3 regions of the Arthrobacter sp. 10T425 genome follow, and region 2 is predicted to be linked to each of the others. Evidence: riboswitches for the same ligand, from Rfam matches in the RefSeq annotation. Region 2 holds a riboswitch; each other region holds the start of a gene.

Region 1 (10,480 bases), on a different contig from region 2:
GCCGGACTCCATCGCTGGTGAGCGTGACGGCGCTGTAGGGCTTGTGGTCCACGAGGCCCTGGTCCTTGAGCTTGCGGACCATTTCCGAAACCGAGGAGTTGGCGACGCCCAGGCGCTGCGCCAGCTGCGTGGAGGTGATGGGCTTGCGCTGCCACTCGGTGAACGAATAGATGACCTTGACGTAGTCCTCGATCGAGGAGGAGGGCGTACTGGTCTTCACAGACCTAAGCCTACCGTCAGCTGCTTCCGGAGAAAGTGAGCCACAGCAGCACCAGGTTGAGAGCCACTACGAGCACCACGCTGATGATGGCGGCGACTCGGAGGGCCGGGCCGTCGGCGAACCGGCCCATCAGGGCTTTGTTGCTGGTCAGCACCACCAGCGGGACCAGGACAAAGGGAATCCCGAAGCTGAGGACCACCTGGCTCAGGACGAGCGCCCAGGTGGGGTCGAAGCCCACCGCCAGCAGCACGACGGCGGGGATGAGGGTCACGACGCGCCGGGCCATGACGGGGATCCGGATCTTGAGCAGGCCCTGCATGATGGTGCCGCCGGCATAGCAGCCCACCGAGGTCGATGCCAGGCCTGAGGCGAGCAGCCCGACCGCGAAGATCACGCCGACGATCGGGCCGAGGTTGGCGGTGATGGCGGCGTGCGCGCCCTCGATCGTGTCCGTGCCTTCTTCGCCGCCGAGGGTGGAGGCGGCCAGGAGCAGCATGCCGATGTTGACCAGTCCGGCGATCGCGAGGGCGGCCACGACGTCGAACCGGGTGGCCCGGACCAGGCGCGCGATGGCCGCCGGGGGAACATGCAGGTGTTCGTCCGGCCGGTGCCGGTCCCGGGACAGGGCCGAGTGGACGTAGATGGCGTGCGGCATGACGGTGGCCCCGAGCATGCTGGCGGCCAACAGTACGGTGTCCGGTCCCTGGAAGCCGGGCATGAGCCCGGCCAGGGCGGCTCCCGGATCGGGCGGGCTGATGAACAGCCCGGCCAGGAAGCCGACTGTGATGATGCCGAGCAGGAACATGATGATGAATTCGAACGGCCGCTGTTTCTGCCGGGCCTGGACCGCGAGCAGGAGCATTGACACGGCGCCGACAATCAGGGCGCCAAGGGGGAGGGGCAGGCCGAAAAGCAGGTACAGGGCAATTGCGCCGCCCACCACCTCCGCGAGATCGGTGGCGGCGGCGACAACTTCGGCCTGCACCCAGAAGGCGCGGCGCCAGAACGGCTTGAGCCGTTCACCAAGGATCTCCGGAAGGCTCTTGCCCGTGACGATCCCGAGCTTGGCGGACTGGTACTGGACGAGCACGGCCATGACGTTGGCGGCCACGAGGACCCACACCAGCAGGTAGCCGTACTGCGCTCCGGCGGTCAGGTTGGCGGCCACGTTTCCGGGGTCCACGTAGGCGATCGACGCCACGAAGGCCGGTCCCAACAGGCCGATCAGCGCCCTCCGGGCACCCGGGTGTTTGTAAGTGGGGGCGTCCTGCGCCGGTTGCCCGTGTCCCGTTAGCTCCAGCACTGCCAGCTCCTGTGATTGGCGCGTCGGCGTTGACGCGATGATCGGCGCCGGCCGGAAAACAGCCGGTGTCAAAGTTTCGTGTGCCTATAAGAATTTATTAGGCATACCGAAACAATAAGCCCGGCGGGCGCTGCGTGCAATCCGGGGCAATCCGGGGTGAGCGTGCATCAGGCCCGGAAGGCCCGCCACGTCTGGGTCAGGTAGGGCAGCCGGAGCACCTCGCCTGGGGTGTGTCCCAGGTGTTCGTGCAGATACCAGGCGAGGTTGGCTGTGACCTTGGCCCGGGTGGAGTCCGATGCCGCGAGATAGTAGCTGCGGGACTTGGCCAGCTCCTGGATGTCCTCCGTCGTGACGGAATCCTCCCAGCGCGTCAGGTGGCTCTCCAGCCCGGCGAACTCGGGGCCCACGGCCGGACGGAAGTGCGGCTTGTGGACGTCCCCGGCGTGCATGATCCGGGAGAGCCGGTGCACCCAGGGCACGCTGGTGTCCAGCTGGTTCCAGATCAGGCCCAGCACGCCGTGCGGCCGCAGGATCCGGGCAATCTCGGCGCTGGCCAGGCCCGGGTCGCACCAGTGCCACGCCTGGGCAACCGTGACCAGGTCAAAGGACTCCGGCTCGAGACCGGTGTCCTCGGCGCTGCCCTCGATGGCGGTGACGTCCGGCAGGGTCCGGCGCAACTGCTCAAGCATGTCGGCAGAGGGGTCCACGGCCACCGCGGCCAGTCCGCGTTCTGCCAAAAGGGAAGTGAACTTCCCGGTGCCCGCGCCAATGTCCGCGGCGTCCCTGGCTCCCGCCGGGACCAGCCAGTCGGCCGACTCCTGCGGATAGCCGGGGCGGACGCGTTCATAGTGCTCGCCGCCGTCCTGGAAGCTTTGTCCGAGTTCCTGGCGCCGCTCGCTGTGCAGCTTCGGTCCGCTGTGGAGCCTAGCTCCGCTGTGCAGCCTGGGGCAGGCGCTTGCCACGTGCGATCTCCTTCGGGAAGGTCCTGCTGGTTTCAGATACCTTTCGAATTTACCGCACCCGCGCCGGGCCCTGATCCTGCGCTAGTCGAGGGTGCAGGGCGCAGCGCCGGCGGTGCCCGGGGTGTTCGGCGCCCAGTGGGGGTAGCTGCGGGTATCGTTGGCCGGCACCCAGCGGCCGGCATCCACCACGTAATCCCAGCCGAGTCCGTTCTGCCGCAGCTGCTGCAGGCCGGCCAGCAGGCGTTCGGCGTCCTCCAGCCGTGAGCCGAGGCCGAAGCTGGCCCGCAGGGAGCCGGCGGGCAGGCCGAGCCGCTTGAGCAGCGGGTGGGCACAGAAGCGGCCGTCGCGCAGGCCAATGCCGTGTTCGGCCGACAGGTAGGCGGCCACCAGTCCGGCGTCGTAGCCTTCCACGGAAAAGTTCACGACGCCGATCGTGCCGGTGTCCGGCTGATCGCCTCCAGTGGAAGAAGCGGAGGAAGAATCGGAAGCTGAATCGGCAAAGATCCGGTGCACGGTTACCCCTTCGATGCCCTGGAGGCCCTCGACGAGGAAGGACCGGATGGCGTCCTCGTGGGCCTGCCACTGCTCCGGGTCCAGGGCTGCAATGACCTGGGTGGCGCGGGCGAGGGCCGCCGCACCGAGGACGTTCGGCGAGCCGCCCTCGTGCCGGGCAGGTCCCGTGGTCCAGCTGACGGAGTCGAGCCGGGCATCGCGGACCGCGCCGCCGCCGGCCAGGTGCGGGGTGCCGGCGTCGAGCCAGTCCGTCCGCCCCACCAGCACGCCGGCGCCGAACGGGGCGTACAGCTTGTGCCCCGAGAAGGCGAGGTAATCGACGTCGTCCGCGGCGATATTGATCCGCCGGTGCGGGGCGAGCTGCGCGGCGTCGACAACGATCCTGGCGCCGTATTCGTGCGCCAGTGCGGCCAGGGTCCGGATCGGGAGGATCTCCCCGGTGACGTTGGAGGCGCCGGTGACGGCCAACAGACTGACGCCGCCGCGGGCGAGTTCGTCGCGCAGGCGGTCCACGGTGGCCGCGAGGGTGGCGGCGGCCACGACGCTGCGGTGCGGGACATTCTGCCAGGGCAGGAGGTTGGCGTGGTGTTCGATGTCGAGGTAGAGGACCTCGCCCGCGGGCCGCCCGTCGCGCAGCGGCAGGCAGCCGGCCAGCAGGTTCAGGGAATCGGTGGTGTTGCGCGTGAAGATCACGGAATCGCCGGGCCGGCCGCCCACGAAGTCCCGCACGATGTCCCGGGCGTTCTCGTAGACGGAGGTGCTGATCTGCGATGCGTAGCCGGCCCCGCGGTGCACGCTTGCGTAGTACGGCAGGATTTCGTTCAGGTAGGCCGAGACCACGGACAGGGCCGGGGCGGAGGCGCCGTAGTCGAGGTTGGCGTAGCGCGCGTGGCCGCCGGTGATCAGCGGGGCCTGGATTTCGGCCCCGGTGACGGCTGCCAGCGGGCGGGCCGCGAGGGCAAGCCGTGCATGGAATTCAGGGGCAACGGGGAAAATGGCAGTTGTCATGGGACCTCACTCGAACAGGACCCCACACCGTGGGAATCCGCGCTTGCCGGGTCCGTTCCGGACCGGCCAGGTCGTCACCCGGGGCACCCCACCGCGACTGGAGGGTTGCCGGCCAGCAAACCGGGGTTTAGCGCTGGCACTCGTGACCTGCATCGAGCGTAGGACATCGGCGCAGCCGGGGAAAAGGCGGCCGCCGATTGTGAAGCGGATTATTACGGGCGCGGATCAGTTGTTCGGGTGGGCCTGAAAGAGGTCGTCGAGTCCGGGGTTGAGCCGCTTGAGCACTTCCGAGTGCAGGATCGAATTGGTGGCCAGGGCGTTGCCGCCGAAGGGGCCGTCCTCGCCTTCGAGCGAGGTGAAGCGGCCGCCGGCCTCGGTCACGATCGGCACCAGGGCGGCCATGTCGTAGAGGTTCAGCTCGGGTTCGCAGGCGATGTCCACGGCGCCCTCGGCCACGAGGCAGTACGACCAGAAGTCACCGTAGGCGCGGGTCCGCCACACTTCCTCGGTCAGGCCCAGGAACTCGTCCAGGTTCCCGCGTTCCTTCCAGCCGCCAAGGCTGGAGTAGGACAGCGAGGCGTCCTCGAGATTGGAGACGTTGGATACCTTCAACCGTGTGGCGGCGGCGAGCGAGCGGCCCGTGTAGGCGCCTGCACCCTTGGCGGCCCACCAGCGCTTGCCCAGTGCCGGCGCGCTGACGAGGCCGACCACCGGCTCGCCCTCATCGACGAGGGCGATCAGGGTGGCCCAGACCGGGACGCCGCGGACAAAGTTCTTCGTGCCGTCGATCGGGTCGATGATCCACCGGCGGGAACCGTGGCCCGAGCTGCCGAACTCTTCGCCCAGGACCGCGTCACGCGGACGTGACCGGGAGAGCTGGCCGCGGATGGCCTCTTCCGCGGATTTGTCGGCATCGGTGACGGGTGTGAGGTCGGGCTTCGTCTCGATCCGAAGGTCGAGCGCCTTGAAGCGGCTCATGGTCTGGGAATCGACCGAATCTGCCAGTACATGGGCAAGGCGCAGGTCATCGTTGTAGCTCGAAGCGGGTTGGCTCATGGTTCCAAACTACCGTCAAACCGGGCCGCCGGGCGGGAGGCCGCGGCTCGGCGCCGCCGCCCCGCTGCCGGTCCGGCTAGGAGACGGTGCCCAGTTCCTTGGTTTCCTGCGCTTCCATCCGCGGGTCCGTGCCCAGCAGCCGGCGCAGGGACGCGAGCCTGGCCGGTCCCGAGGGCCCCGCGTGCCCGGCCGCAACCCACTTGTCGACGCCGCAGTTGACGGCGGTGGAGTCATGCTTGCAGCCGCGTTCGCAATCATCGGTGCCGGGTTCCAGGTCCGGGAAGGAACGCAGGATCCGGTCCGGGTCCACGTGGGCCAGGCCGAAGGACCGGATGCCGGGGGTGTCGATGATCCAGCTGCCGGCCGGGGCATCGTTGACTTTGAGCGCCAGTGCCGAGGAGGACGTGTGGCGGCCGCGGCCGGTTACCGCGTTCACGCCTCCTGTGGCCCGCTCGGCCCCGGTCAGGGCGTTGACCATGGTGGACTTGCCGACGCCGGAGTGGCCCAGCATCACGGTGACCTTGCCGTCGAGGTAGTCGCGCAGCTGGGATACCGCGTCCTTGTCGAGCCGGGCGGAGAGCCCGTCGTCGGAGCGGGCGTCGATGCCGGAAGCGGCGGAGTCGGCGGTCTTGGAGATGATGACGGGGAAGTCGAGGTGCTGGTAGTTGGACAGCAGCTCGGCGGGATCCTTGACGTCGGCCTTGGTGACGAGCAGCAGCGGCTCAATGCCGGCGTCGTACGCGGCCACCAGCGCGCGGTCGATGAAACCGGTCCGCGGCTCGGGGTTGGCAGCGGCGACCACCACCACCAGCTGGTCGGCGTTGGCCACGACGGCACGTTCGATCGGGTCCGTGTCGTCGGCGCTGCGGCGCAGCAGCGTCTTGCGGTCCTGGATCCTGACCAGCCGCGCCAGAGTGTCGGGCTCGCCGGTGACATCCCCGACCAGGGAGACGAAGTCGCCGGCAACCACCGGGTTGCGGCGCAGTTCCCGGGCCCGGGCCGCGATGATCTTGCGTTCGTCCGCGGTCCCCTCGCCGACGACGGCGGTGTAGCGGCCGCGGTCAACGGTGATGATGCGTCCGGTGACGGCGTCGTCGTAGCTGGGCCGGTCCTTGGTGCGGGGCCGTGTGCCCTTCTTGTTCGGCCGGATCCGGACGTCGGACTCGTCCCAGGAATCAGTGCTGCGTGCCACCGGCGGTGTCCTCATCTGCGGCGGGTCCCTGGGCCAGCATCGCTTCCCAGAGTTGCGGGAAATCGGGCATGGTCTTGGCCGTGGTTGCGATGTCCTCGACTTCCACGCCGGGTACGGCAAGGCCGAGGATGGCGCCGGCGGTTGCCATGCGGTGGTCCGCGTAGCTGTGCACGACGCCGCCGTGCAGCGCGGCCGGGCGGATGATGAGGCCGTCGGGGGTTTCTTCGGCGTCGCCGCCGAGGCGGTTGATTTCGGCGACGAGGGCGGCGAGCCGGTCCGTTTCATGGCCTCGGAGGTGGGCGATGCCTCCCAGCCGTGAGGGGCCGGTGGCGAGGGCGCACAGCGCGGCTACGGTGGGGGCGAGTTCGCTGGTTTCGTCGAAGTCGCCGCCCTTGATCTCCGGGCCCCCGCTGACGGTCAGGGTGCCGCCGTCAACCGTCACCGTGGCGCCCATAGCGGTCAGGATTCCGCGCCAGAGATCACCCACCTGGGTGGTTTCCGCGGGCCAGTTCGGGATCCGCACGGTGCCGCCGGTGGCCAGGGCCGCCGCGAGGAAGGGGCCGGCGTTCGAGAGGTCCTGCTCGATCCGGACGTCGAAGGCGCGGATCGGGCCGGGGGAGACAACCCAGTGGTTCGGCACCGAGTCGTCGACCGCCACGCCCACGCCGCGCAGCACGGCCACGGTCATGTTGATGTGGTCCAGGCTCGGCACGGGCTTGCCGACGTGCTCCAGGTGGAGTCCCTCGGTGAAGCGCGCCCCGGCCAGCAGCAGGGCGGAGACGAACTGGGACGAAGCGCTGGCATCAATGACCAGGTGGCCGCCGCGCACCTCGCCCGAGCCGTGCACCGTGAACGGCAACGACGACGCCGGACCGCCGTCGGGTGCGGTGACTGCCACACCCAGGCCGGCGAGGGCCTCGATAATGGTGCCCATGGGGCGTTTGCGGGCGTGCGGGTCGCCGTCGAAACGGGACTCACCGCGGCGCAGCGCGGCCACCGGCGGGACAAAGCGCATGACCGTGCCGGCCAGGCCGCAGTCGATCGCCGTGTCAGCCGCCGCGGTGTCCATGCTGATCGGGACGATTTCCAGGTCGGGGCCGAAGGCGCCGTCGCCGGGCACTTCCGTGACGGTGGCCCCCAACTGCCGCAGGGCCTCAATCATCAGCGCGGAATCCCGGGAGTGCAGGGGAGCCCGCAGCCGGGAAGGTCCGTCCGCGAGGGCGGCGAGCACGAGGTACCGGTTGGTCAGGGACTTGGATCCGGGAACGGTGACAGTGGCATCGACCGGCCGGGCGGCGAAGGGGGCGGGCCAGTGCGGACCGGCGTCGGCTGCATGGGGACCGGCTGCATGGGCGCCGGCAGGGTGGGACGGGGCAGCTGCAGAGGGGGTGGTGCCAGTCATTACCGTCTTAGGCCCCGGCAGAGTGGTCTACGGCCTTGCGGACGACTTTGTCGGCCTTCTTCAGCTGCTTGTTGGTGGTCTTGCGGGCATCGGCGGCGAGGTGTCCGGCGCTCTTCTTGGCATCGGCGGCCAGGTGTCCGGCGCGCCAGGCCAGGCTGGGCTTGCCGGCGGTATCGACCGCGGCGAGGAGCACGCCGCCGGTGAGGGAGACGTTTTTCAGGAGCTGTTTGCGGCGGGCGTCGCGGGCTTCCTTCGAGGAGATGTCCGCGCTGCGCCATTCGACGTAGCCGTTCAGGAGCGAAATGACGGCGAGCAGGGTGGCCGCCAGCCGGGCGGACTTGCCGAGGGCGAAGCAGACGCCGGCACCGATCTGGGTGCCGCCGATCACGCGTGCCACGACTTTTTCATTTGGCTGGAACGGCAAGGCGTCGGCCGCACGGCGCAACAGGGGGGACAGCTGGGCCGCAGTGTCATCCGCGTTCTTGAGCTTGTCCATGCCGGCGAGGACGAAACTGGAGGCGAGCATGGGCCGGGCGAGAAAGCGGACAAACGACATGAATTTCCTCCTGGATGGACGAACAGCGGCTTCACTGCGGGAGAACCGGTTCTAGTCTTGCACTTTTGCGGAATATTTGCCCGCAGGACGTGGTTGTGAAAGGCAGATCCCAGCAGGCTAACGAAGGCGGAGATTTGACTCTGGTCAAAGACAGGGCGGAACCGGAAGCCGGTTCCGGGCAATCATGGAGCCTCGCGCTTCCGGCGGTTCCGGGTGCCCGGCGGAAGGTGACAGTAGACTTGAACGCAATGAGCACCATGGACCCGGCCGTTGTGGCCATGCACGAGGTTGCCGGAAACGACGCCACGCCCACCAAGACACCTGATGCCGGCACGCCCGCCGCTTTGGAGACCGAGGTGGACGGGAAGCCCCTTGATGTCTCCACCGAGTCCGCGGAAGAGCGCCGGGCGCGCTTTGAGCGTGACGCCATGCAGTACGTGGACCAGCTGTATTCGGCGGCCATGAGGATGGCCCGGAACCCCTCCGACGCCGAGGACCTGGTCCAGGAGGCGTATACGAAGGCGTTTTCCGCGTTCCACCAGTACAAGCCCGGAACCAATCTGAAGGCCTGGCTGTACCGCATCCTCACCAACACGTACATCAACCTGTACCGGAAGCGTCAGCGCGAGCCGCTGCAGTCGAATTCGGACACGATTGAGGACTGGCAGCTGGCCCGCGCCGAGTCGCATACGTCCTCGGGACTGCGTTCGGCGGAGGCTGAGGCCCTGGACCACCTGCCCGATTCGGATGTGAAGCGCGCCCTCCAGTCGATTCCGGAGGAATTCCGGCTGGCCGTGTACTTCGCCGACGTCGAGGGGTTCGCGTACAAGGAAATTTCGGACATCATGAACACCCCCATCGGGACCGTCATGTCGCGGCTGCACCGCGGCCGGAAGATGCTGCGGGACATGCTGGGGGACTATGCCGCCGAACGAGGATTCAGGGCCGCCACCGAGTCAAGCGCCGCGGCCGACAGCAACAAACAGGAGAACAGGAAATGAGCGACTGCCAGGGACTGGGCGATTGCGATGACGCCCGGATGCAACGTATCTATGAATATCTGGATGGTGCGCTCACGCGTGCAGACATCGCAGAGATCAAGGACCATCTGGACAGTTGCCCGGAGTGCCTGGAGCAGTATGACCTCGAATGTGTCATCCGCGTGATGGTCAAGCGTTCGTGTACCGAAGCAGCTCCGGAAAACCTCAAGAACTCCATCCTGGACCGGATTCACTCGATCCGGACGGTGGAAGCCTGAGCCGACATAAACGAATGACCCCGGAATCCGTGAGGATTCCGGGGTCATTCGTTTAAAGCTGTCATTCCAAGCTTTGCTTAGGCGTTGGGGCGCTTACCGTGGTTCGCGCCGCCACGCTTACGGTCACGACGTTTGCGTGCACGTTTGCTCATAGCTGGCCTCCTTAATCTTGGTACTCAAAAGAGCTGCCCTCAAGTCTCCCACATCGCGGCACCCGCCGCGAACCGGAGGCCCGTGCTACGCGCCGCGGCCGGTCGGTCCCGGCCTCAGCCCTCCAACGAATTTCGGATCGAGATCCGGGCCTGGTCCAGCACGGTCCTGACCGTTTCGAGCGTGACGGCGGTGACCGGACGGCTCCCGGCATGACGCCGCAGTTCCACCCGCATGTCGTCGCGGAACGCCTGCACCAGCATTTCCGCCTCCTTCAGCCGCCGTTCGCCCTCCGGGGAGTACCGAGGGCTTCCCGCGGCGCCGGCAGTGCCCGTCCCGCCGGCAGAACCGGCGGCGCGGGCCGAGGTCCGGGCCGCCTCGGCCGTGGCCGCAAGGTCGGCCCGGAGGCCGCGCATGTTGACGCGGATGTCCTGGCGCAGGTTGTCGGCGAGCCGGCGGACCGACGCCGAGATGTCGTTCTCGACGCCGGCGAGTTCGTCCCGCCGGCGGTTCAGTTCCGTGAGGCCGGCCGGAGTGATGCTGTAGTTGGTGCGGCGGCCTTCCGTGCGGGTGGCGACGAGCCCTTCCTCTTCGAGCTTGCCCAGGCGCGGGTAGATGGTTCCGGCACTGGGGGAGTACGTTCCGCCGAAACGCTCGCTGAGCGCCTTGATCAGCTCGTAGCCGTGCTTGGGGCCCGATTCGAGCAGGGCGAGCAGGTACAGCCGCAGCGCCCCGTGGGCGAAGACGGGAGGCATCAGAGGGCCGTTTCGGTGTCCGGGCTGGGCTGGCCGTGGAAGAGCGACGTCTTTCCCGAGACCGAGTTGGTCCGGACCAGCATCAGCTTGGCGTCTGGTCCCGCG
Region 2 (10,480 bases):
CGGGCCATCTACCTGACCGAGCTCAACAAGCTCGGCGCCCAGGTCCAGCTGCTCGATCCGCACCGCATTTACGTCAACGGGCCCAGCAAGTGGCGAGCGGCAGAGGTGGGCTGCCCGCCTGCCCTCCGCCCCGCCGCCTGCCTGCTGCTGGCCATGCTGGCGGCCCGTGGCGTCTCGGAGCTGCGGAACATCTATGTCATTGAACGCGGCTATGAGGACCTGGCTGAGCGGCTGAACACCATCGGGGCGAAGATCGAGTATTTCCAGGACTGAGCCCCGCGTTGGTGTGGGGCGTTTCGGCGGATCCTGACGCACAATAGATTCATGCGCACCTTCGGCGTGGAGGAAGAACTGCTGATAGTGGACCCCGAATCGGGGATGCTGCTTGCCCTCGCTGACCTCATGCTGCCGAGTCTGGTGCCGCCGCAACAGGAAGCCGCCAGGGTTCTCCCGGCACAGAAACCGGTCCACGAAGGCGCCGACTTCAGCTACGAGCTCAAGCTCGAACAGATCGAGACCCAGACGCATCCGTGCCTGGAATACACGGAACTGCTCCGGCAGCTCAGGCGTGGCCGGTCCCTTGCGGACCAGGCCGCCCGGGCGCACGGCGGCCGGGTCGCGGCCCTGGCCACGTCGCCCCAAGGCTCAGCCACCCACCTGACGCCGAATCCGCGCTATATGACCATGCAGCAGCGCTTCGGGCTCACCGTCCGGAACCAGCTGACCTGCGGCCTCCACGTCCACACCTTTGTGGAGTCCCCGGAGGAGGGCGTGGCGGTAATGGACCGGATCCGCGACAAGCTGGCCGTGCTGATAGCACTCAGCGCGAATTCCCCCTACTGGAACGGGGCCGAGACCGGATTCGAAAGCTACCGCACCCAGGCCTGGAACCGCTGGCCGGGCTCGGGTCCCACGATGATCTTCGGCAGCCTGCCCGTCTACCGCCGCGTGGTCACTCGGCTGGTCGAAAGCGGCGTCCTGATGGATGAGGGGATGGTCTATTTCGACGCGCGGCTGGCCCGGCAGCATCCCACCGTGGAGATCCGGGTCGCGGATGTCTGCCTGCGGGCCGAGGATGCTGCCCTGATTGCCGTACTGGTGCGCGCCCTCGTGGAGTCGGCCGCGCGGGAATGGAACGACGGCGTCGATCCCGCCCCGGTGCCCACGCTGCTGCTGCGGATGGCCGCCTGGCAGGCCAGCAATTGCGGACTGCGCGGGGAGCTCCTGGACTTCGGAACCTTCACCCCGGCCCCGGCCGCGGACGTGGTCAGGGCGCTCGTGGACTTCGTGGCACCGGTGCTTGAGGAACAGGGCGAGCTGGAGCTGGCGCGCGAGGGCGTCGAGCGGATTCTGGCAGAGGGCACCGGTTCCCAGCTGCAGCGCGGCCCGTTCCGGGCCGGCGGCCTGCCCGCCGTCGTCGAGCGGGCCATCGAACTGACCACCCAGGGGCCCGTCACCGAGGGGCCGGCAGACAATCGTTCGGCCCTGGGCCGGTTGCGCCCGGCCTGACCGGGAGCCCGCAACAGTTGCGGGTGCGGGATGCCAAAAGAAAAAAGGCCGAAGAGTCGCCGCATTTATTGCCGAATGCTGATAGGGAATCACGGTTGTTTAATGATTGCCGCCCGGCCCTTTTCAGTTAACCGTTCCGGGCAAGGGCGGCACGCCCCCGTTCGCCTTGCGAAAGCCGGAGCCGGGTAGTCGAAACAAGAAATATGAGTACTACCCGTGACCGCCTTTAATTCCATTCACTGAGGTTCGGGTATTGCCTACTCGGGCGCCCTGATAGGCCCCTCGCCTTTACTGGAAGAGCAAGTTCAAGGTTTTCCGAAGGTTTCCCAGAAGGTCTCACAATGTCACGTAACACGCCGGGGGGCGGTTGTGCTGTGCCACATATGCGCTGGTCAACGTCCTGCAATGCTCGCACAGCCCGCAGCGGCTGCACCTTTCGCCGACGCGGCACCCTGCCAAGGGTGCCGCAAACCGATTCAGAAAATTGCCCCTCCCACTTCCCAAAGCCAGGTTCGCTTATGCGCCCGGCCCTGAAGATCAAATCCGGCCCGGCACTGGGGTGCCGAACAACATAGGAATTGAATTCACATGGTCTCGATTTATGTCTTGCTCATCGTTTTCCTGATTACTTTTGTGGCCGCCGCCGCCCTTGGCCGGTCCTGGTTCCACCGCCGCCTGCGCCGTCCCGAACTGCTCCGCAGGATTTGCCTTCTTGCCGGCTCAACGCTGCTGGTGGCAAATCTGGCCAGCGTTTTCCTCGATGCGCCCGAGTTGTGGCGGACTGCCGACCTCACGCTCACCCTTGGCGCGCTCGCGTCCCTGGGCGTTGCTTTGACGGCCCTGCGCACCGGGGGAGCCCCGGCCCGCCAGCCGCGCAGAGTTCTGGCCATCGGCGCCCACCCCGACGACCTTGAACTTGCCTGCGGCGGTACCCTGGCGAAGTTCGTAGACTCCGGACACGAGGTGCAGGGGCTCGTCATGAGCGATGGCACCCGTGGAGGGGATCCCCTGGAGCGCTCACTCGACGCGCGGCGCGGCGCGGCGTTCATGGGCCTCACCGGAATGACCCTTTACAACTTCACAGACACGGACCTGTTCCGGCACAGCCAGGAAATGGTGGGTGTCATTGAAGCCGCCATCGCCCGCTACAACCCGGACATCATCCTCACGCATTCCAACCACGACCAGCACCAGGACCATCAGGCCGTCCACATGGCGACGCTGCGGGCCGCCCGCCAGCACCACTCAATCCTCTGCTATGAAAGCCCGTCGGCAACGCGGGACTTCAGCCCGAGCGTCTTCATTGACATCGACGACTACCTTGACGCCAAGGTCCAGGCCGTGAGGATGCACAGCGACCAGCTCGCCAAGCCGTACATGACGCCCGAGCGGGTCCGCGGCATCGCCTCGTTCCGCGGCGGGCAGGCGCGGCGCCGGGTCGCCGAAGCCTACGAACCAGTCCGTCTACTGAGCACGGAAATGGAAAAGCTGTGATGCCCCGCGTGCTGGTCACCGGCGCCGGAGGCCCCGCGGGCCGCGCCGTAGCTGCCCAGCTGAAGTCCCGTGGCGTTCCCGTCCTGGGCACGGACATCCGCGAACTGCCCGCCGGGGCGGGCCTCACCGTCGTCCCGGTGCCGCCGGCCTCGGACCCGGACATGGTCTCGGCTCTGCGCCGGCTTGTCGTCCAGGAGGGCATCAACCTGGTCATCCCCACGGTGAGTGAGGAACTCCCGCAGCTTGCGGGGTACCGTGCCGCCTTCGGGACCGACGTCCGGGTCATCATCGGCGATCCCGGTCCGGTGGCTCTCGCCAACGACAAGCTCTTCACGGCCTGGCAGCTGCAGACCGCCGGGGTCCCCGTGCCGAGATTCGGCGTGCCCAGGGACTTCGCCAATGCCGGTGCCGCCATGGCCGCGCTCGGCGGCCCCATAGTTCTCAAGCCGCGGGTCTCCCGCGGCGGACGCGGCGTGATGGTCATCGACGGCAGCAAACAGGTGGACTGGCACCGCCTGCCGGAAGGACTGATTGTCCAGGAGTTCATCCCGGGCACCGAATACGGCCCGATGGTCTTCGGCACCCCGGCGCACAACGGGGCCGCGCCGTTCGTCGTCGTCGTGGAGAAGACCGAACTGGCGCAGGGCAACGTGGGCAACGCCGTGAGCACCCGCCGCGCCGAAGCCGGCGAGGCCATGGACGTCGGAAATCTGGCGATGGCGGCCGTCCGCTCGCTGGGCCTCACGGGCCCGGTCGACGTCGACGTCCGCCGGCGTGCCGACGGGACCCCGGTGGTCCTTGAAGTGAACGCACGGTTCGGCGCGAACAGCGGGCAGGCCCCGGAACTGCTCGACGCCGTGCTGGCGTCGTTTGCCCTTCCCTCCTTCAACCCGGCCTCTTTCCGGCAAAGCACAGGAGCGTACGCCCATGTCCTGGTTTAGTTCCGCCTCCGCATCAGCCGTCCCCGGGGCCGAGTACCTCCTGCTCCTCATCGGCCTGCCGATTCTGGTGTTCGGGCTCGTGAAGATGCTCGTGCTGCCGCTGTCCGTCTGGTTTGAACTCCGTGCGGGGCGCCGCCGCCGCGCAACGCCCACCCTGCTGGATGAGCGGCCCAGCGTGTCGATCATCGTCCCGGCTTTCAACGAGGCGACCGTCATCGAAAACTGCGTCCGCTCCATTCAGCTCACCCTGTACGAGCGGTACGAGGTGGTGCTCGTGGATGACGGCTCCACTGACAACACGGCCGGGCTGATGCGCGCGCTCGCCGCGACGGATCCCCGGATCACGGTCCTGACCCAGGCCAATGCCGGCAAGGGGGCGGCCCTGAACCTGGGCATCCGCCACGCCACGGGCGAGGTCCTCATGTTTGTCGACGCTGACGGGATCTTCTCCCAGAACACCGTCAAGCGGATGCTCCAGGGTTTCACTGACCAGCGCACCGGGGCCGTGTGCGGCGACGACAGGCCGGTAAACCTGGACCGGGTCCAGACCCGGATGCTGGCCTTCATCAGCCATGTCGGCACCGGGATGGTCAGGCGCGCCCTGACCATGATCGGCTGCCTCCCGATCGTCTCCGGCAACATTGGGGCGTTCCCCCGCCGGATCCTGGAGGAGATCGGGCCGTTCCGCGAAGACACGGTAGGCGAGGACCTGGAACTCACCTGGCGGGTGCACAAGGCAGGCTACCGGGTGGTCTTCGCCCCGCGCGCGCTGGTCTATGCCGAGTCGCCGTCAACGGTCCGGGCGCTCTGGCGCCAGCGCGTCCGCTGGGCCCGCGGGCTGCTGCAGACCATGGGTGTGCACAAGCGCATGATCGGCAACCTCCGGCACGGACAGTTCGGCGCGTACCTGCTGTTCAACACCATCACCATGGTGGTGCTCCCGGTGCTCCAGATCCTGGTACTCGTGGATCTGGTCTTCCTCACGGCGCTGGGCCGCAGTCCGTTCGGCGCGGACGTCTGGGCAATCCTTGGCTGGGTGGGCCTGTTCATCACGTTGCTGCTCACGGTGTTTGCCCTGGCCATGAACAGGGCGTGGAAGGACCTGCGGCACGCCTGGGCGCTCCCGCTCATCCCGCTCTATTCCGTGTTTACGAGCCTGACTATGGTGGCCGCGCTGGTGCAGGAACTCCGTGGCAAGGAGGCGCACTGGAACAAGCTGACGCGGACCGGTGTGGTCAGCGTCACCGCCCCGGCGGTGCGCCCGGACGTCAGCGTTTGAGGCGCAGACCGGCTGCCTTCCCTGCCCTCGTGCTCCTGTCGGTGCTGGCCCTTTCTGCCACTGGGTGCGGCGGGCCGCAGGGACCCACGGCGCCCGCCGCGGAGCGCACTGTCGGCGTCGGCTACGAAACTGTGGTCGACGCCGCCTCGACGCTGCCGGAACTGGCCAGACGGCTCGATGAGGTCAACGCCAACAGCGTCACCATCAGCGTGGGGCGGCTGGACTGGACGGCGTTCCCTTGGGACGCCCACCCCGAGGTGGAGGCCGTCCCGGGCCGTGACCACGTGGCCGAAGCGGTCAAGGCACTGGGGACCGGCGGTGATGGCAGGAAACGCAGGATCACACTGACCATCGACCTGCTGATCCCCGGCTGGATCCGTACCAACCCGGGCCTGGCCGGCATCAACTTCGACGGCACCCGCTCCACGGAGTTCGCCAGCGTCAGCGCACTCACGACGGGACCCGTCGGGGAGCGGCTGGTCGACTTGGTGGCCGAGGTGACCAGGCGGTACCAGCCGGACGCCGTGGCCTTGACGGAACTGATGTTCGATAACAACACCTACGGCGGCGACGACCGCGATTCCTACCGGCTGGCCAGCGGCGGGACGGACTGGCCGCGGCTCGCGAACGGGGACATCGACGTCGAACACCCGAGCCTTGGGGCCTGGCGGTCGAAGGCGGTGGCGGCCATCGTGGCCAAGGCGGCGGCGGCCGCCCACGCGAACGGTGCCACGCTCGACATGGACGTCCGGGCGCCGTGGGACGATCCCGCCGGCGACCGGCCGGAGAGCGGCCATGACTACGGGCTGCTCGCCGCGGCCGCGGACCGGCTGGTCTTGTGGGACTACTTCGGGCTCAACGACGCCGCTCCCGCCTATTCCGCCGAGCTGGCCGCGGCCATGGCGAAGCGGTCCGGGAAGTTCGCCATCTCGGTCGGGATGTGGGCCAAGGACGGGCGCATCTCCGCCGCGGACCTGGCGGCCGGGCTGGAGGCGTCTGTCTCCGGCGGGGCGGCCGCCGTCGCCGTCACACCGTCCAGCATGCTGGACGACGACGCCTGGCGGGCGCTCAAGGCGGCCTGGGCCTGAGCGGCCATGGCCCTGGACCTGCTTTGAGCGCCTGGACCTGCTTGAGTGTTTAGACCTGTTTGAGCGCCTAGACCTGCTTGAGCGCCTGGCCGAGGTCGCGGATCAGGTCCTCCACATCCTCCAGGCCCACCGAGAGCCGGACCACGCCGTCGCTGAGCCCGATCGCCGCGCGGCCTTCCGGGCCCATCGCGCGGTGCGTGGTGGTGGCCGGGTGCGTGATGAGCGTCTTGGCGTCCCCCAGGTTGTTGGAGATGTCGATGATCCGCAGCGCGTCCAGGAGTGCGAACGCGGCCTGCTTCGCCGTGCGCCCGGGGGAGGGCTGCAGCTCCAGGGTGAGCACGGTCCCGCCGGCCTTCATCTGCTGCACTGCGAGCGGGTACTGCGGGTGGGACGGCAGCAGCGGGTACTTTACCCAGCCGACCGCGGGCTGTCCCTCGAGCCATTCGGCCAGCCGCAGCGCGGAGGCCGAGGAATGGTTGACGCGCAGGGCCATGGTCTCCAGGCCCTTGGTGAGCACCCAGGCGTTGAACGCCGAAAGCGCCGGACCGGTGTGCCGCATGAGCTGCTTGACGGGCCCGTCGATGAATTCCTTGGTGCCCAGGATGGCCCCGCCCAGGACGCGGCCCTGGCCGTCGATGTGCTTGGTGCCGGAGTAGACCACCACGTCCGCGCCGAGGTCGCCGCAGCGCTGGAGCAGCGGGGTGGCGAAGACGTTGTCAACCACCACCGTGGCGCCGGCCGCGTGCGCCAGTTTGCTCACGGCGGCGATGTCCACGATTTCCTGCATCGGGTTCGACGGCGACTCGAAGAACACCGCCGTGGTCGGCTCGGACAGCGCGGATTTCCACTGCTCCAGGTCCGGGCCGTCCACGAAGACCGTCTCGACACCCCAGCGCGGCAGGATTTCGTTGAGGATCACGAAGCACGAGCCGAACAGCGAGCGGGCCGCGACCACCCGGTCGCCGGCCGCCAACAGCGCGCCCAGGGCGGTGAAGACGGCGGACATGCCGGACGCCGTCGCGAAACACGCCTCCGTTCCCTCGAGCAGCCGGAGCCGCTCCTGGAAGGTGGCGACGGAGGGGTTGCCGTAGCGGGAGTAGACGAAGCGCTCGTCCTCACCGGTGAAGGCGCGCTCGGCGGCGGCCGCGGACTCGTAGACGAATCCTGAATTGAGGAAGATCGGCTCGGTGGTTTCCTGGAAGCCGGTGCGGTCAAGGCCGCCACGGACGGCCTGGGTGTCGGCCGCCCAGCCGGCGGCGTCGGGATTGAAAGTCACTTAGATCTTTCCGAGGTTGGTGGGCAGGCCGCGGTTCTTCCAGCCATTGACGGTGCGTTCGCCAAAGCGGTCGGTCTCGCCTTCGAAGCCCTCAAGGACGTTGTACGAGGTGTAGCCGGCGGCCGTCGCGGCCGTCGCGGCCGCGATCGACCGGGCCCCGGAACGGCAAAGGAACACCAGTTCGACGGCGGTGTCCTCCGGCGCCTGCTGCCTTAGCTGTTCCACGAAGTGCGGGTTCGGCGTGCCGCCAGCGAGGTTCCACTGGATGAAGAGCGGATCGTTGCGGCTCTCGCCCGCGGCCGCGGTGTCCGGGATGCCGATGTGGGCCCATTCGCCCTCGGTCCGGACATCCACCAGGATGGCTCCGGCCTCCAGCTTGGCCCACGCCTCCTGCGGGCTGAGGTCTCCGGCGTAGCTCATGCGTGGCCCGCGAAGGCCCCGTCGGCGCCAAATTCGTCGGCGTCGAGCTCATCAACCGCATTGGCCACGGCGGCGTCCGCACTGGCAATCGCGGCCGGCAGGACCAGCGCCTGCGCCACGATCACGGTGCTTCCGTTGAAGCTGGCGGCGGGGCTTCCATGCAGCACGTAGCCCTCGGCCAGGGCGGCTGACACCCGCTCGCAAAAGGCGCGGTCATCCGCCCCGGTGAACAGGCGGTAGGCCAGCCTCTCCTCGCCCCCGGGTGCGGTACCGGGTGCTGTGCCGGGCGCGGCTGTTGTGGGTATTGACGTGTCGGTCACGACGGATCTCCTCTTTCACGCTTGCAGCTCGAATTCTCGATTGCCGAGTATTCACCTGAGGCACCCCGCCGCGAAAGGGAGGGTTGCCGACCGGCCAGTCAGGGCTTGGCACCGGTTCTCATTACTCCCCAAAAACGTAACACCTGCGACGCCGGCCCGCACCGCCGCCGTCGTCATGTTCCGTAACCGGACCGCGGCCCGGGCGAGTAGTGGCGGGCTCCAGTTTCGGGTACAGCCCACTCGTGTCTGCCGGGACGTTTCGCCGTTTACTGGGGGGATTAGGTCCGACGAGTCGGCCGGAGCTGCAGGTGATTCGAGCAATGTGTGAATCAAGCAGTCCCGGAATCGACTCGTCTGTCCATCAACAAGCTGTCTGGGAATCGGAGGCTGGAACGGTCGGAGCCGCAGCCGCGGTCCGGCCGGTGACGGCGGAATGGAGCAATCGTGGGCCCGCGCATACTCGTTACCGGGATTACAAGCGCCGCCGGACGGGCCGTCGCGGCCCAGCTCGAAGCCCGGGGCCTCCCGTACCTCGGCTCCGACGCCCGTGCCGACACCCGCCAGGCCGGGGAGGCTCCCGCCGCCGCGGTCAGGCTCCTGCCGGCGACGAACCCGGACATGGTCCTGGACCTGCGCCGGGTGGTGGACCGCGAAGCCATCAACGTCATCATTCCGACCCTCACCGTGGAACTCCCGGTCCTGGCCGCGGCCCGCGCGGGATTCGCCCAGGACGTGCGGATCATCGTGGCCGACCCCGCCGCGGTTGCCCTCGCCAACGACCACCTGTTCGCCACCTGGGCGCTGCAAGCGGCCGGCATCCCGGTGCCCCGGTTCGCGGTTCCGGGCGACCTCGCCGCCGCGCCGGCTTCCCTCGCCGGCCTCAGCGGCCCCGTGGTGGTCAAGCCGCGGGTCTTCAAAGGCTCCCATGGTATCCACCTGCTGGCCGGAACCGACTCCGTTAGCTGGAAGAACATGCCGGCGGGGCAACTGGTCCAGGAATTTATCCCGGGCGCCGACTATGTGTGCCTGGTGTTCGGCACCCCGGCACGCAACGCGATGGCGCCGGTGGCGGTGGTCCTCGAGAAGACCAGGACTCCGTATGGACGCGCCGGCAGCGACGAGGTCAGCCGCAGGGTGCCGGCGAACCAGGCCGGGGATGTGCGCAAGCTGGGCCTGGCCGCCGTCCGCGCGCTCGGGCTGACCGGGCCGGTCCAGGTCCAGATCCGCCGCCGCACCGACGGAACGCCCGTGGTGCTGGGTGTCTGCGCGACCCTGGGGGAGAACAGCACCTGGGCCCCGGAAATGCTCGGCGCCGTGCTCGCAACGTTCATGCTCCCGGCGTTCAACCCGGCCTCGTTCCGCCTGTGCCCGGCAGTGCCCGCGGACGCCCTGGGGTGAGCGCAACACCAACGCGGGGTCACTTACGGCCCATCCGGGGACATGGGATGGGCCGTAACTGACCCCGCGTTGCTATTCGATGGTCGCGAAGAGGGCGTTGAGTTCGGCCGTGAGTTGGCGCCGGAGTTCCGGGGTGCCGATTTCCTGCCCGTCGATGTGGTTGACCGGGGCCAGGAGCCGGATGCTGGAGATCAGCCAGACCGCGTCGGCGTCCAGCAGGTCCTTCGGCTCCAGCGGGCCGTAACCCAGCTCCCAGCCGGCGGCCTTGGCGGCGGTGAACAGGGCGCCCTGTGATGTGCCGGGCAGGATGCCGCTGTCCAGCTGGGGCGTGATGAGCCGCCGGATGGTGCTGACGCCGCCGGCGCCGTCGTCCGAGGTTTCCAGATGGGCCAGCAAAACGGTCGACGTCGGACCTTCCAGCACCCGGCCATCCGCGGACGTGAAGATGACGTCGTCGGCGCCCTGCCGGTGGGCGTAGCGCAGCGCCGCCATGTTCACGGCGTAGGAAAGGGTCTTGGCGCCGAGCAGGAGCCACGGGGCGCGCTCGCCGACTTCACTGTCGTAGCCGCGGTCGAGCAGGATGACGTCGATCCCGGTCTCGCGCTGCCGCCGTCCCGCGGCGGCCGGGGCGGAGGCCTGGACCCAGCACGTGGGGGCAGCCGCGCCCTCCGGCCCGCGGGTGACAATCAGCTTCACCACCACCTCGTCCTGCGCCGCGCCGCCCGGTGCAGCCGCGGCGGGTTCCTGCCCGCGGA
Region 3 (10,480 bases), on a different contig from region 2:
AGCCGGACAGCGCCACCGGCGCGCGTTCCCTGCCTATCTACCAGACGACGTCGTTCGTGTTCCCCAGCGCCGAAAGCGCCGCGAACCGCTTTGCGCTCGCCGAGCTCGCGCCCATCTACACCCGGATCGGCAACCCGACCCAGGATGCCGTCGAACAGCGCGTCGCCAGCCTGGAAGGCGGTCTCGCGGCGCTGCTGCTCAGCTCCGGCCAGGCCGCCGAGACGTTCGCCATCCTCAATATCGCCGAGGCCGGGGACCATGTGGTGGCCAGCCCCAGCCTCTATGGCGGAACCTACAACCTGCTCGCGCACACGCTGAAGAAGTTCGGCATCTCCGTGACCTTCGTGGCGGACCCGGACAACCTGGACCAGTGGCGGGACGCCGTCCAGCCCAACACCAAGCTGTTCTTCGGCGAAGTGGTCTCCAACCCCCGCCAGGACGTCCTGGACATCGAGGGCGTCTCCCGGGTGGCGCACGAGGCCGGCGTGCCGCTGGTTGTCGACAACACGCTCTCCACCCCCTACCTGATCCGGCCGATCGAGTGGGGCGCGGACATCGTGGTCCATTCCGCCACCAAGTACCTCGGCGGGCACGGCGCCGCGATCGCCGGCGTGATCGTGGACTCCGGCAACTTCGACTTCGGGAAGGACCCGGAGCGGTTCCCCGGCTTCAACACCCCCGACCCCACCTACAACGGCCTGGTCTATGCCCGCGACCTCGGAGCGGGCGGCGCGCTGGGCGCGAATCTCTCCTACATCCTCAAGGCCCGGGTCCAGCTCCTGCGCGACCTCGGCTCCGCGGTGTCCCCGTTCAACGCGTTCCTCATCGCCCAGGGCATCGAAACGCTGAGCCTGCGCGTCGAGCGCCACGTGGCCAACGCCACGAAGGTGGCGCACTGGCTGGAGGGGCGGAACGACGTCGAATCGGTCGCCTACGCCGGGCTGCCGTCCAGCCCCTGGTACGAGCGCGGCCGCAAGTACGGGCCCAAGGGGACCGGCGCCGTCGTGGCGTTCAACATTGCAGGGGGAGCGGAGGCCGGCAAGCGGTTCGTCGATGCCCTCGAACTGCACTCGCACGTCGCGAACATCGGCGATGTCCGGTCGCTGGTGATCCATCCGGCGTCGACCACCCACAGCCAGCTCTCGCCCGAACAGCAGGTGATCGCCGGGGTGAACCCCGGGCTGGTGAGGCTTTCGGTGGGACTGGAGCACATTGACGACATCCTGGCGGACCTCGACGCCGGATTCCGCGCGGCCAAGTCCGCCTAGGCCGAAGCCCACGCCGAATTTCCCCACCTTTACGGGCATGACACCGGGAATCGCCGGCACTTCGGGGCGACCCGCCGGTCACGGCTGTCAAAGGTGGGGAGTCTGCGGTGCTGACGGGTCCGGCTGTCACATGGAAGTCATAATCTTCGTCATTTCCGCACCCCGTTTCGTAGACTCGTACCAGGTCATGAGTGCCAGCGACAGCCCCGGCTTGCTGGCCGGCAACCCTCCTTTTGCGGCGGGGTGCCCCGGGTGAAGACCTGGCCTGCCGGTCAGCTGACGGCGGGCAAGCGCGAAGATAGGTCCTCACATGACGATTGCCGTCACCCGCACGGGTGTTCCCGAAACCAAACCATCCCGGACCCCTGACGGGACCGTCCAGTTCGTCAGGATCGGTGATCTGCAGCTCGAATCCGGGACTCCGTTGCCGGATGTGGTGCTCGCCTACGAGACGTGGGGGACCCTGAACGCGGACGCCTCCAACGCCGTGCTCATTGAACACGCCCTGACCGGCGACACACACGTGACCCGCGGCGAGAGCGGGGAGCCCGGCTGGTGGGAACAGCTCGCCGGACCCGGGGCTCCCGTGGACACGGACAAGTATTTCGTCGTTTCGATCAACATCCTGGGCGGCTGCTACGGATCCACCGGGCCTTCCACCCCGGCCCCCGACGGGCGCCCTTGGGGATCGCGGTTCCCGCTGGTCACCCTGCGGGACACCGCCGCCGCCGAGGCGCGGCTGGCCGATGCCCTGGGCATCGGCAGCTGGTACGCGGTGCTGGGCGGCTCGCTCGGCGGCGCGCGCGCCCTTGAATGGGCCGTCACGTTTCCCGGCCGGGTCCGGCGCTGCGCCGTGATTTCCGTCGGCGCCAGCAGCACCGCCGAACAGATTGCCTTCGCGCAGGCCCAGACGCTGGCCATCCGCCAGGACCCCCACTTCAAGGGCGGGGACTACTACGGCGGCCCGGAACCCGAAGCAGGGCTCGCCCTCGCCCGGCGCATCGCGCACATCACCTACCGCTCAGCGGCCGAACTGGACGGCCGGTTTGGCCGCAACGCCCAGGAGTCCGAGACGCCCCTGGAAGCCGGATCGCTGGCCGGACGCGGGCGCTACCAGGTGGAAAGCTACCTGGACCACCAGGGCAGCAAACTGGCCCGGCGTTTCGACGCGAACAGCTACATCGCGATCACCGAAGCCCTCATGAGCCACGATGTGTGCCGGGGGCGCGGAAGCCTCGGGGAGGCACTGGCTCCGGCCACCGCCGAGTTCCTGGTGGCGGCCGTGGACTCGGACCGCCTGTATTTCCCGGCCCAGTCCCGTCAACTGGCAGAGGCCCTGCCGGGCGGCCCGGAACTGCACATCATTGAAGCGCCGATCGGCCACGACGGCTTCCTGACCGAAATCGGCCAGCTGAGCGGGCAGCTTCGGGGGACCTTCTTCGGCCACTAGGCCGGCCCGCTTGTGCATTTTTGCAGATGCGCTCTGCACTAATGGCCGTTGAGGCTCAGGGCGGGAGCGTCCATACTCATGGGGAATGACGCCATGTGCCCTACATCACGGGCGTCCTCAGTCCAATGGTCCGCAGGGTGTCGAAGGCGACACCGAAGGAGTTCACATGAGCACGGAAAACGCCGCGACAACGCGCGCAGACGAGCCGGACGTCAAAACGTCCGGACTGAAGAAGGTAGTAACGGCCTCCATGGCCGGCACGGTGGTGGAGTGGTATGAATTCTTCCTCTACGCCTCCGCCGCCACGCTGGTCTTCGGCAAGACGTTCTTCCCCAATTCGGGCACGGAACTCGACGGCATTATCGCCGCGTTCCTGACCTACGCCGTCGGATTCGTCGCCCGCCCGATCGGCGGCATCGTCTTCGGCCACTTCGGCGACAAGTTCGGCCGCAAGCAGCTGCTCCAGGTCAGCATCCTCCTGGTGGGCGTTTCCACCTTCCTGATGGGCTGCCTGCCCACCTTCGCGCAGATCGGCTACTGGGCCCCGGCGCTGCTGGTCTTCCTGCGCTTCGCCCAGGGCTTCGCCGTCGGCGGCGAATGGGGCGGCGCCGTCCTCCTCGTCGCCGAGCACAGCCCCAGCAAGTCCCGCGGGTTCTGGGCCAGCTGGCCCCAGTCCGCCGTTCCGCTCGGCAACCTGCTCGCCACCGCCGTGCTGTTCACGCTGTCCTCCGTGCTGTCCTCCGCCGACTTCCTCAGCTGGGGCTGGCGCGTCGCCTTCTGGCTCTCCGCCGTGATCGTGCTGGTCGGCTACTACATCCGCACCAAGGTCCAGGACGCCCCCATCTTCCTGGAGGCCCAAAAAGAAGTCGAGGTTGAAAACAAGGGCTACGGCGTGGCCGAAGTCTTCCGCCGCTACCCGCGCGGCGTCTTCACCGCGATGGGCCTGCGCTTCGCCGAGAACATCCTCTACTACCTCGTGGTCACGTTCTCGATCACGTACCTGAAGGTCGTCGTCCAGACGGACACCTCGCGGATCCTGCTGCTGCTGCTCGTGGCGCACTTCGTCCACTTCGCCGTGATTCCGATGGTCGGCAGGCTCTCGGACAACGTCGGCCGCAAGCCCGTCTACATGGCCGGCGCCATCCTCGGCGGCACGTGGGGCTTCTTCGCCTTCCCGATGATGGATACCAAGAACGACTTCATCATCCTCGCCGCGATCACCATCGGCCTGCTGTTCCACTCCCTGATGTACGCCGGCCAGCCGGCGCTCATGGCCGAAATGTTCCCGACCCGGATGCGCTACTCCGGTGTCTCGCTGGGCTACCAGGTCACCTCGATTGTGGCCGGTTCGCTGGCTCCGATCATCGCCGTCGCGCTCCTGAGCCAGTACAAGTCCTCGGTCCCGGTCGCCATCTACCTCCTCGGCGCCTGTGTGGTCACTTTGGTTGCGGTGTTCTTCCTGAAGGAAACCCGCGGCATTTCGCTCCGCGACGTCGACGCCGCCGACGCCCGTGGCACCGCCGACCTCCTCGCCGCCAGCAAGCGGTAATCCTCACCGGCCTCACCAGACCCGGTGGGGGCAGACTGCCCGGATCCGCGCACCGCGCGGACCCGGGCAGTCTGCGTTAACGCGGCAGGCTAACGCCGCAGGCTAACGCCACAGGCACCGGTCCGGCTGCGCTGGGCGCCTCAGGCGGACAGCACATCCTGCCGCTCCCGGATTTCGCCGCGAATCGCCTCCAGCACGGCACGGACCGGGGCCGAACGCAGCGCCTCGGGCCGGGCCACAGCCCAGATGGGCAGCTGGCGCTGGAAGTCGTCCGGCAGGACGGGCAGAAATTCCGGCCGGCCCGCCACGAGGAAATTGGGGAGCAGGCCTATCCCGGCGCCCCGCCGGACGGCCTCCAGCTGGGCGAAGACGCTTGTGGCCTGGAAGCTGGACCGCGGCACCGGCAGCTGCGTTGAACGGTGGCCCAGCTCGGCGACCTGGAGCGCCGATTCCACGTAGGAGACAAAGCCGTGTTGCCGGACGTCGTCGAGCGTTGCCGGAAGCCCGTGCTCCTGCGCATAGCCGGGACTGGCGTACAGCCTGAGGAAATAGTTGCTCAGGAAGATCGCGCGGGCGGTGGTGGTGTCCATGTTGCCCACCACCACTTCCAGGTCCACACCGGAGCGGTTTTGGCTCACCTTGCGGGTGGCGCTGAGCAGTTCGACGTTGAGCAGCGGATTCGCCCGCTGCAGCCGGACGAGGGCCGGGGCCAGGAATTCGGCGCCGAAGCCGTCCGGGGTGCTGATCCGGACCAGGCCGGAGACCACGTCGCCGGAGCGGGCAATGCTGCTGGAGAGGGCACCGAGAGTGCCCTCGATAGCTTCCGCCGCCGCGACCGCCTGGCTGCCGAGTTCGGTCAGCTCCCAGCCGTGCGGGCTGCGTTCGAGCGTCCGGCCGCCGAGCTGTTTGTCGAGGGCCAGGACGCGGCGGGAAATGGTGGTGTGGGTGGTGCCGAGCGTCTCGGCCACGGCGTTGAACCGGCCCAGGCGTGCCACGGTCAGCAGGATCAGCAGGTCGTCGGGGCTCGGTAGCCGGCGCAAGTCCACTATTGTCCCCCTCTGCAGCGAGTGTGGCGGAGCCAGAGCCATGATTGTGCATCTGTGCACATGGCATCTGTGATTTTTTACCTTGATTGCACTCTAACAGGGTGTGATGGTGGACACCGGGGCGCCGGAGTTTCGGCTTTCACGCCGGAGCGCGTCGAGGCGCCCGGCAGCACATCAAGCAAAGGAGCTTAAGCCATGGCAGTCATCGCCTGGATCGGACTCGGAAACATGGGCGGATCCATGTCCGTCAACCTCTCAAACGCCGGACACGAAGTCCGTGGCTTCGACCTCAACAGCGCAGCCGTTGCCGCCGCCGAGGCCGGGGGAGTCAAGGCCGCCGGCAGCATCGCCGAGGCCGTCGCCGGCGCCGACGTCGTCTTCACCATGCTCCCCAAAGGTGAGCACGCCCGCGCCGTGTACCTCGGCCAGGACGGCGTCCTTGCCCACGCGGACACCCGGACCCTCCTGGTGGATTCCTCCACCATTGACATCGCCTCCGCGCAGGCCCTGCACGACGCCGCCGCCGCCGCCGGCTTCCGCTTCGTCGACGCACCCGTCTCCGGCGGCATGAGCGGCGCGAAGGCCGCCACGCTGACGTTCATGATCGGCGGCGAGGCCGGCGCCGTCGCCGACGCCACCGAATACATCCGCCCCATGGCCGCGAACATCATCCCCACCGGCGGCGCCACCACCGGCCAGGCCGCGAAGATCTGCAACAACCTCATGCTCTTCATCAACCTCGCCTCCACCGCCGAGGGCGCGGTCCTGGCCGAGCGGCTCGGCTTGGACAAGCAGGTCTTCTGGGACATCGCGTCGGTCTCCTCCGGCGACAGCTGGGCGCTGCGCACCTGGTACCCCGTGGCCGGCGTCGTGCCGACCGCCGCGTCCAACAACGACTTCGCCCCGACATTCACCACCGAACTGGCCAACAAGGACATCGGCCTGGCCATCAGCGCCGCGCGGGACACCGGCACCCCGCTGGAACTCGGCGAGCACGTCCAGCAGCTTTTCCAGCGCCTCATCGACTCCGGCCAGTCCGGCCAGGACTGCTCGATGATCGTCAAGCTCGTCGACGGCACCCTCGAGTCCGCCAACTAGCCCCCCACAGCCCTGCCCCCCACGGCCCTGCCCCTCACGAAAGAGACCCACCCATGGAACGCATCCCGCACTTCATCAACGGCGCCCTGATCTCCGACGCCGAGCGCTTCGGCCCCGTGTTCAACCCGGCCACCGGCGAGCAGGAGAAAGAGGTCGCCCTGGCCTCCGCCGCCCGCGTCGAGGAGGCCATCGAGGCCGCCCGCGCCGCCCTGCCCGGCTGGCGCGCCACGAGCCTGGCCAGGCGCACCGCCATCTTCTTCAAGGTCCGTGAACTGCTCATGCAGCGCCGGCCCGAACTCGCGGCCCTGCTCACCAGCGAGCACGGCAAGGTCCTCTCGGATGCGGAAGGTGAAATCACCCGCGGCCTGGAGAACATCGAATTCGCCACCGGGCTCTCCCACATGCTCAAAGGCGAACGCTCCGAGCAGGTCTCCGGCGGCGTCGATGTCCACTCGGTCCGCCAGCCGGTCGGCGTCGTCGCCTGCATCACGCCGTTCAACTTCCCCGCCATGGTGCCGCTGTGGATGATCGGCAGCGCCCTGGCCTGCGGAAACACCGTGCTGCTCAAGCCGAGCGAGAAGGACCCGTCCTCCGCCATCTTCATCGCCCAGGTCTTCGCTGAGGCCGGGCTGCCGGCAGGGGTGCTCAACGTCGTCCACGGCGACAAGGAAGCCGTGGACGTCCTGCTGGAACACCCGGCGGTCAAGGCCATCAGCTTTGTCGGCTCGACGCCGATCGCGAAGTCCATCTACAAGCGCGCCGCTGATCACGGCAAGCGCGTCCAGGCCCTGGGCGGCGCGAAGAACCACATGGTGGTCCTGCCGGACGCGGACCTCAACATGGCCGCGGACGCCGCCGTCTCGGCCGCCTACGGCTCCGCCGGGGAGCGCTGCATGGCAGTCAGCGTCCTCGTCGCGGTCGGCAGCATCGCCGACGACCTCGTGGAGGCGATCACCACCCGCATGTCAGCCCTCACGATCGGCCCGGGCACGGACCCGGCCTCCCAGATGGGTCCGCTCATCACGGCCGAGCACCGCGACAAAGTGGCCTCCTACGTTGCCGGCGCGGCCAACGAGGGCGCCACCGTGGTGGTGGACGGCCGCGAACACGAATTCGACTCCAACGGCTTCTTCATCGGCGTCAGCCTGATCGACCACGTCAAGCCCGGAATGAAGGTCTACGACGACGAGATCTTCGGGCCCGTACTCTCCGTGGTCCGCGTCGAGACCTACGCCGACGCCGTGAAGCTGGTCAACGACAACGAGTTCGGCAACGGCGTGGCCATCTTCACCCGCGACGGCGGCGCCGCCCGCCAGTTCGAGTTCGACGTCGAGGCCGGCATGGTGGGCGTCAACGTGCCCATCCCGGTGCCGGTGGGCACCTTCTCCTTCGGCGGCTGGAAGAATTCGCTGTTCGGCGACACCCACATGTACGGCCCGGAAAGCATCCGCTTCTACACCCGCGGCAAGGTGGTCACCACCCGCTGGCCGGACCCGTCCACCTCGGTGATCGACCTCGGCTTCCCCCAGGTCGACTGACGCCGCAACCCCCAACAAAGGCAACGCGGGGTCACTTATCGCCCATCCGGCACCGGATCATGGGCCGCAAGTGACCCCGCGTTGTTTGCTGCCTCGGGATTAGAGTGGGCAGACACCGGGAATGCAGGAGGCATTGTGACCACGCTCTTCAACCGTCCCAACACGGCATTGCTCGTCGTCGATATGCAGATCGGCGTCGTCGCCGAGGCATACCGCCGCGACGACGTCGTCGCAACAATCGCCGCGCTCGTGGACAAGGCCCGCGACGCCGGGGTGGACGTCGTCTGGGTGCAGCACAGCGGTGAGGAACTCCCGCGCGGCAGCAACGGATGGCGGTACGTGCCGGAACTCGCACGCCTCAGTTCGGAGCCGCTCGTGGCCAAGGAGTACAGCGACGCCTTCGAGGCCACCGACCTCGAATCCGTGCTGGCCGGGCGCGGCATCGGGCGCTTCTTCCTGGCCGGTGCGCAGACCGACGAGTGCATCCGCTCGACCCTGCACGGCGCGATCACCCGCGGCTACGACGTCACGCTGGTCGCCGACGCCCACACCACCGAGGACCTGACCGAGTACGGCGCCCCGCCGCCGGCTCTGGTGGTCGCGCACACCAATCTGTACTGGCAGTACCACAAGGCGCCGGGGCGGACGGCAGGAACCGTCAAGGCGGCCGACGTCGAGTTCGCCGGCCCAGCAGGGTCCTAGCCCTTCATGATTTCCGCGCGCTGGGCCATGTAGTCCTCCATGGACAGCTTGCCGTCGGTGTACTGCTGGTCGAGCTCGGCCAGCTTGCGGGCCCGGTAGCCCTGCCCCGCCGACGGCGGCGGCGGAGACTGCGGCGCCTGCGCCTGTCCCGCGCCCGGCGCCGGGGGAGTTTGCGATGCCTGCGGCCGTTGCGGTTGCGGCGGGTTGTTCAGGTACTCGGGGCTGTCCTCGTAGGGGACGGGCGACTGGTAGCCGACCGGGTTCGGGTACTGCTGGCCGGGGTACGGCTGGTTCGGGAACGGCTGGTCCGGAAACCGGGGACTGGGGTTCTGCGGGTTCGGGTACTCCGCGCTGGGATACTCCGGGCTGGGGTATTGCGGGCTGGGATACGGCTCGTTGGCCGGACCCGACTGCTTCGGGGCGCCCAGCTGGCCAAAGCCGCCGAAGTAGTCCTGCTGGGTGTAGCCATCACGCGGCTGGTTGCCCTGGCCGGGGTTGTTCTGGCTGCCCGGGAACCGGCCGAACTGTCCCGGCGTGCCCTGGTTCCGGCCGCGGGCAGACCTGCGGTAGAGGCGCATCGCCACGGGAACCAGGAAGGACAACACGATGATCCAGAAGAACATACTGCTCACGGTACTGGGCCTTTCAGCTGCTGGGCCTTCTCATCTGCGGGCTCATCTGTAGGGCCGGAGAAGTGTCCCTCCAGCTTATGCCCGGCAGGCTCAGGCCCGAAGCCTCAGGACCGGACAGCGTCCTCGGCGCCGGGCGGGCCTTCGCCTGAACCAAGCGGAACGCCGGGACCGAACACCGGGCCGGCCAGCGGCCGCTTGGCCGTCATGCCGTCGCCGGAGGAGCGGTGCCGCAGCCGGCGGACCACCCAGGGGACGAAATACTCCCTGGCCCACACCAGGTCCCCGCTGCGCGCCTCGCGCCAACTGCGCTGCGGCAGCGGTTTGGGGGAGAGGGGCTGGAGCGTGTGCTCGACGTTCAGCGAGTCCAGCACCATGGCCGCGATCGTGTGGTGGCCCAGCGGTGAGAAATGCAGCCGGTCGACATTCCACATCTGCGGGTCATTGAGCTGGCGCAGCGACCACATGTCCGCGATCACGGCGTCGTGGCGCGCGGCGATCGTGCGCAGGTTCTCGTTGTAAATGGCCACCTTGCTGCGGATCCGGCCCAGCACTGTGGAGCCGGTATCCGGGCCGTTGAACAGGACGACGGTGGCGCCGCCCAGGCTCAGGATCTGCACCACCGAATCCAGCTTTTCGGCCAGCACGTCCGGATCGCCGCCCGGGCGGATGAGGTCGTTTCCGCCTGCGGAGAGCGTGATGAGGTCCGGTTTGAGGGACAGGCAGTGAGCCATTTGCTGGTCCACGATCTGCTGCAGGAGCCGGCCGCGGACGGCCAGGTTCGCGTAGGCGAAGTCGTTGTGCCCACGGCTGAGTTCCTCGGCCACGCGGTCCGCCCAGCCCCGATGGCCGCCCGGACTGGCCGGTTCCGGGTCGCCGATGCCCTCCGTGAATGAGTCGCCCATCGCCACATACCGGGTCCACGGGTGGGTGACGGTGTCAACGGTGGTCTCGGCTGGGGTGTCCGGTGAATTTTCCATGGGATCGGTATTGCTCACCCCCTTATCCTGCACTGTTCGCGTTTAGCTGCGCCACCGTAATTTGTTACCGCCGGGTAACTGTAAGAATAGTTCCATGACTCACGCTGACGCCTTCCCCGCCCCTGTCGTCCAATGGTCCCAGCCGGAGCAGGAACGGGCCGGCAAGCCGCTTCTTGTCCTGTTGCACGGCTACGGCGCCAACGAACAGGATCTGCTCAGC

Evidence for each region. A riboswitch is a leader RNA that binds a small molecule or an ion and turns the genes downstream of it on or off. The one in region 2 is predicted to bind S-adenosylmethionine.
Region 1: it holds a riboswitch for S-adenosylmethionine, as region 2 does, so the genes downstream of both, AC1DDH_RS07965 (aminotransferase class V-fold PLP-dependent enzyme) here and AC1DDH_RS12495 (DUF1737 domain-containing protein) in region 2, are expected to answer to the same signal.
Region 3: it holds a riboswitch for S-adenosylmethionine, as region 2 does, so the genes downstream of both, metX (homoserine O-acetyltransferase MetX) here and AC1DDH_RS12495 (DUF1737 domain-containing protein) in region 2, are expected to answer to the same signal.

What each region holds. Positions count from the first base shown of each region.
Region 1 covers NZ_JBFTGZ010000005.1:134,753-145,232, forward strand. The annotation lists gene AC1DDH_RS07950 (metal-dependent transcriptional regulator) at 1-220, opposite strand, end outside; gene AC1DDH_RS07955 (Nramp family divalent metal transporter) at 237-1,523, opposite strand; gene AC1DDH_RS07960 (class I SAM-dependent methyltransferase) at 1,691-2,485, opposite strand; gene AC1DDH_RS07965 (aminotransferase class V-fold PLP-dependent enzyme) at 2,567-4,006, opposite strand; SAM riboswitch class IV at 4,041-4,154, opposite strand; gene hisN (histidinol-phosphatase) at 4,232-5,062, opposite strand; gene rsgA (ribosome small subunit-dependent GTPase A) at 5,139-6,254, opposite strand; gene aroA (3-phosphoshikimate 1-carboxyvinyltransferase) at 6,238-7,656, opposite strand; gene AC1DDH_RS07985 (DoxX family protein) at 7,664-8,212, opposite strand; gene AC1DDH_RS07990 (sigma-70 family RNA polymerase sigma factor) at 8,461-9,213, shown strand; gene rsrA (mycothiol system anti-sigma-R factor) at 9,210-9,470, shown strand; gene AC1DDH_RS08000 (50S ribosomal protein bL37) at 9,548-9,622, opposite strand; gene AC1DDH_RS08005 (PadR family transcriptional regulator) at 9,737-10,375, opposite strand; gene AC1DDH_RS08010 (DUF4097 family beta strand repeat-containing protein) at 10,375-10,480, opposite strand, start outside.
Region 2 covers NZ_JBFTGZ010000009.1:139,797-150,276, reverse strand. The annotation lists gene AC1DDH_RS12535 (UDP-N-acetylglucosamine 1-carboxyvinyltransferase) at 1-273, shown strand, start outside; gene AC1DDH_RS12530 (glutamate--cysteine ligase 2) at 325-1,509, shown strand; gene AC1DDH_RS12525 (PIG-L deacetylase family protein) at 2,098-3,003, shown strand; gene AC1DDH_RS12520 (ATP-grasp domain-containing protein) at 3,003-3,944, shown strand; gene AC1DDH_RS12515 (glycosyltransferase family 2 protein) at 3,931-5,223, shown strand; gene AC1DDH_RS12510 (hypothetical protein) at 5,220-6,311, shown strand; gene AC1DDH_RS12505 (O-succinylhomoserine sulfhydrylase) at 6,379-7,587, opposite strand; gene AC1DDH_RS12500 (rhodanese-like domain-containing protein) at 7,588-8,007, opposite strand; gene AC1DDH_RS12495 (DUF1737 domain-containing protein) at 8,004-8,312, opposite strand; SAM riboswitch class IV at 8,340-8,453, opposite strand; gene AC1DDH_RS12490 (ATP-grasp domain-containing protein) at 8,772-9,725, shown strand; gene AC1DDH_RS12485 (aminodeoxychorismate lyase) at 9,798-10,480, opposite strand, start outside.
Region 3 covers NZ_JBFTGZ010000012.1:42,691-53,170, forward strand. The annotation lists gene AC1DDH_RS14545 (bifunctional o-acetylhomoserine/o-acetylserine sulfhydrylase) at 1-1,268, shown strand, start outside; SAM riboswitch class IV at 1,452-1,567, shown strand; gene metX (homoserine O-acetyltransferase MetX) at 1,579-2,718, shown strand; gene AC1DDH_RS14555 (MFS transporter) at 2,885-4,267, shown strand; gene AC1DDH_RS14560 (LysR family transcriptional regulator) at 4,408-5,307, opposite strand; gene mmsB (3-hydroxyisobutyrate dehydrogenase) at 5,509-6,411, shown strand; gene AC1DDH_RS14570 (CoA-acylating methylmalonate-semialdehyde dehydrogenase) at 6,465-7,949, shown strand; gene AC1DDH_RS14575 (isochorismatase family protein) at 8,085-8,651, shown strand; gene AC1DDH_RS14580 (hypothetical protein) at 8,648-9,274, opposite strand; gene AC1DDH_RS14585 (SGNH/GDSL hydrolase family protein) at 9,388-10,260, opposite strand; gene AC1DDH_RS14590 (alpha/beta hydrolase) at 10,355-10,480, shown strand, end outside.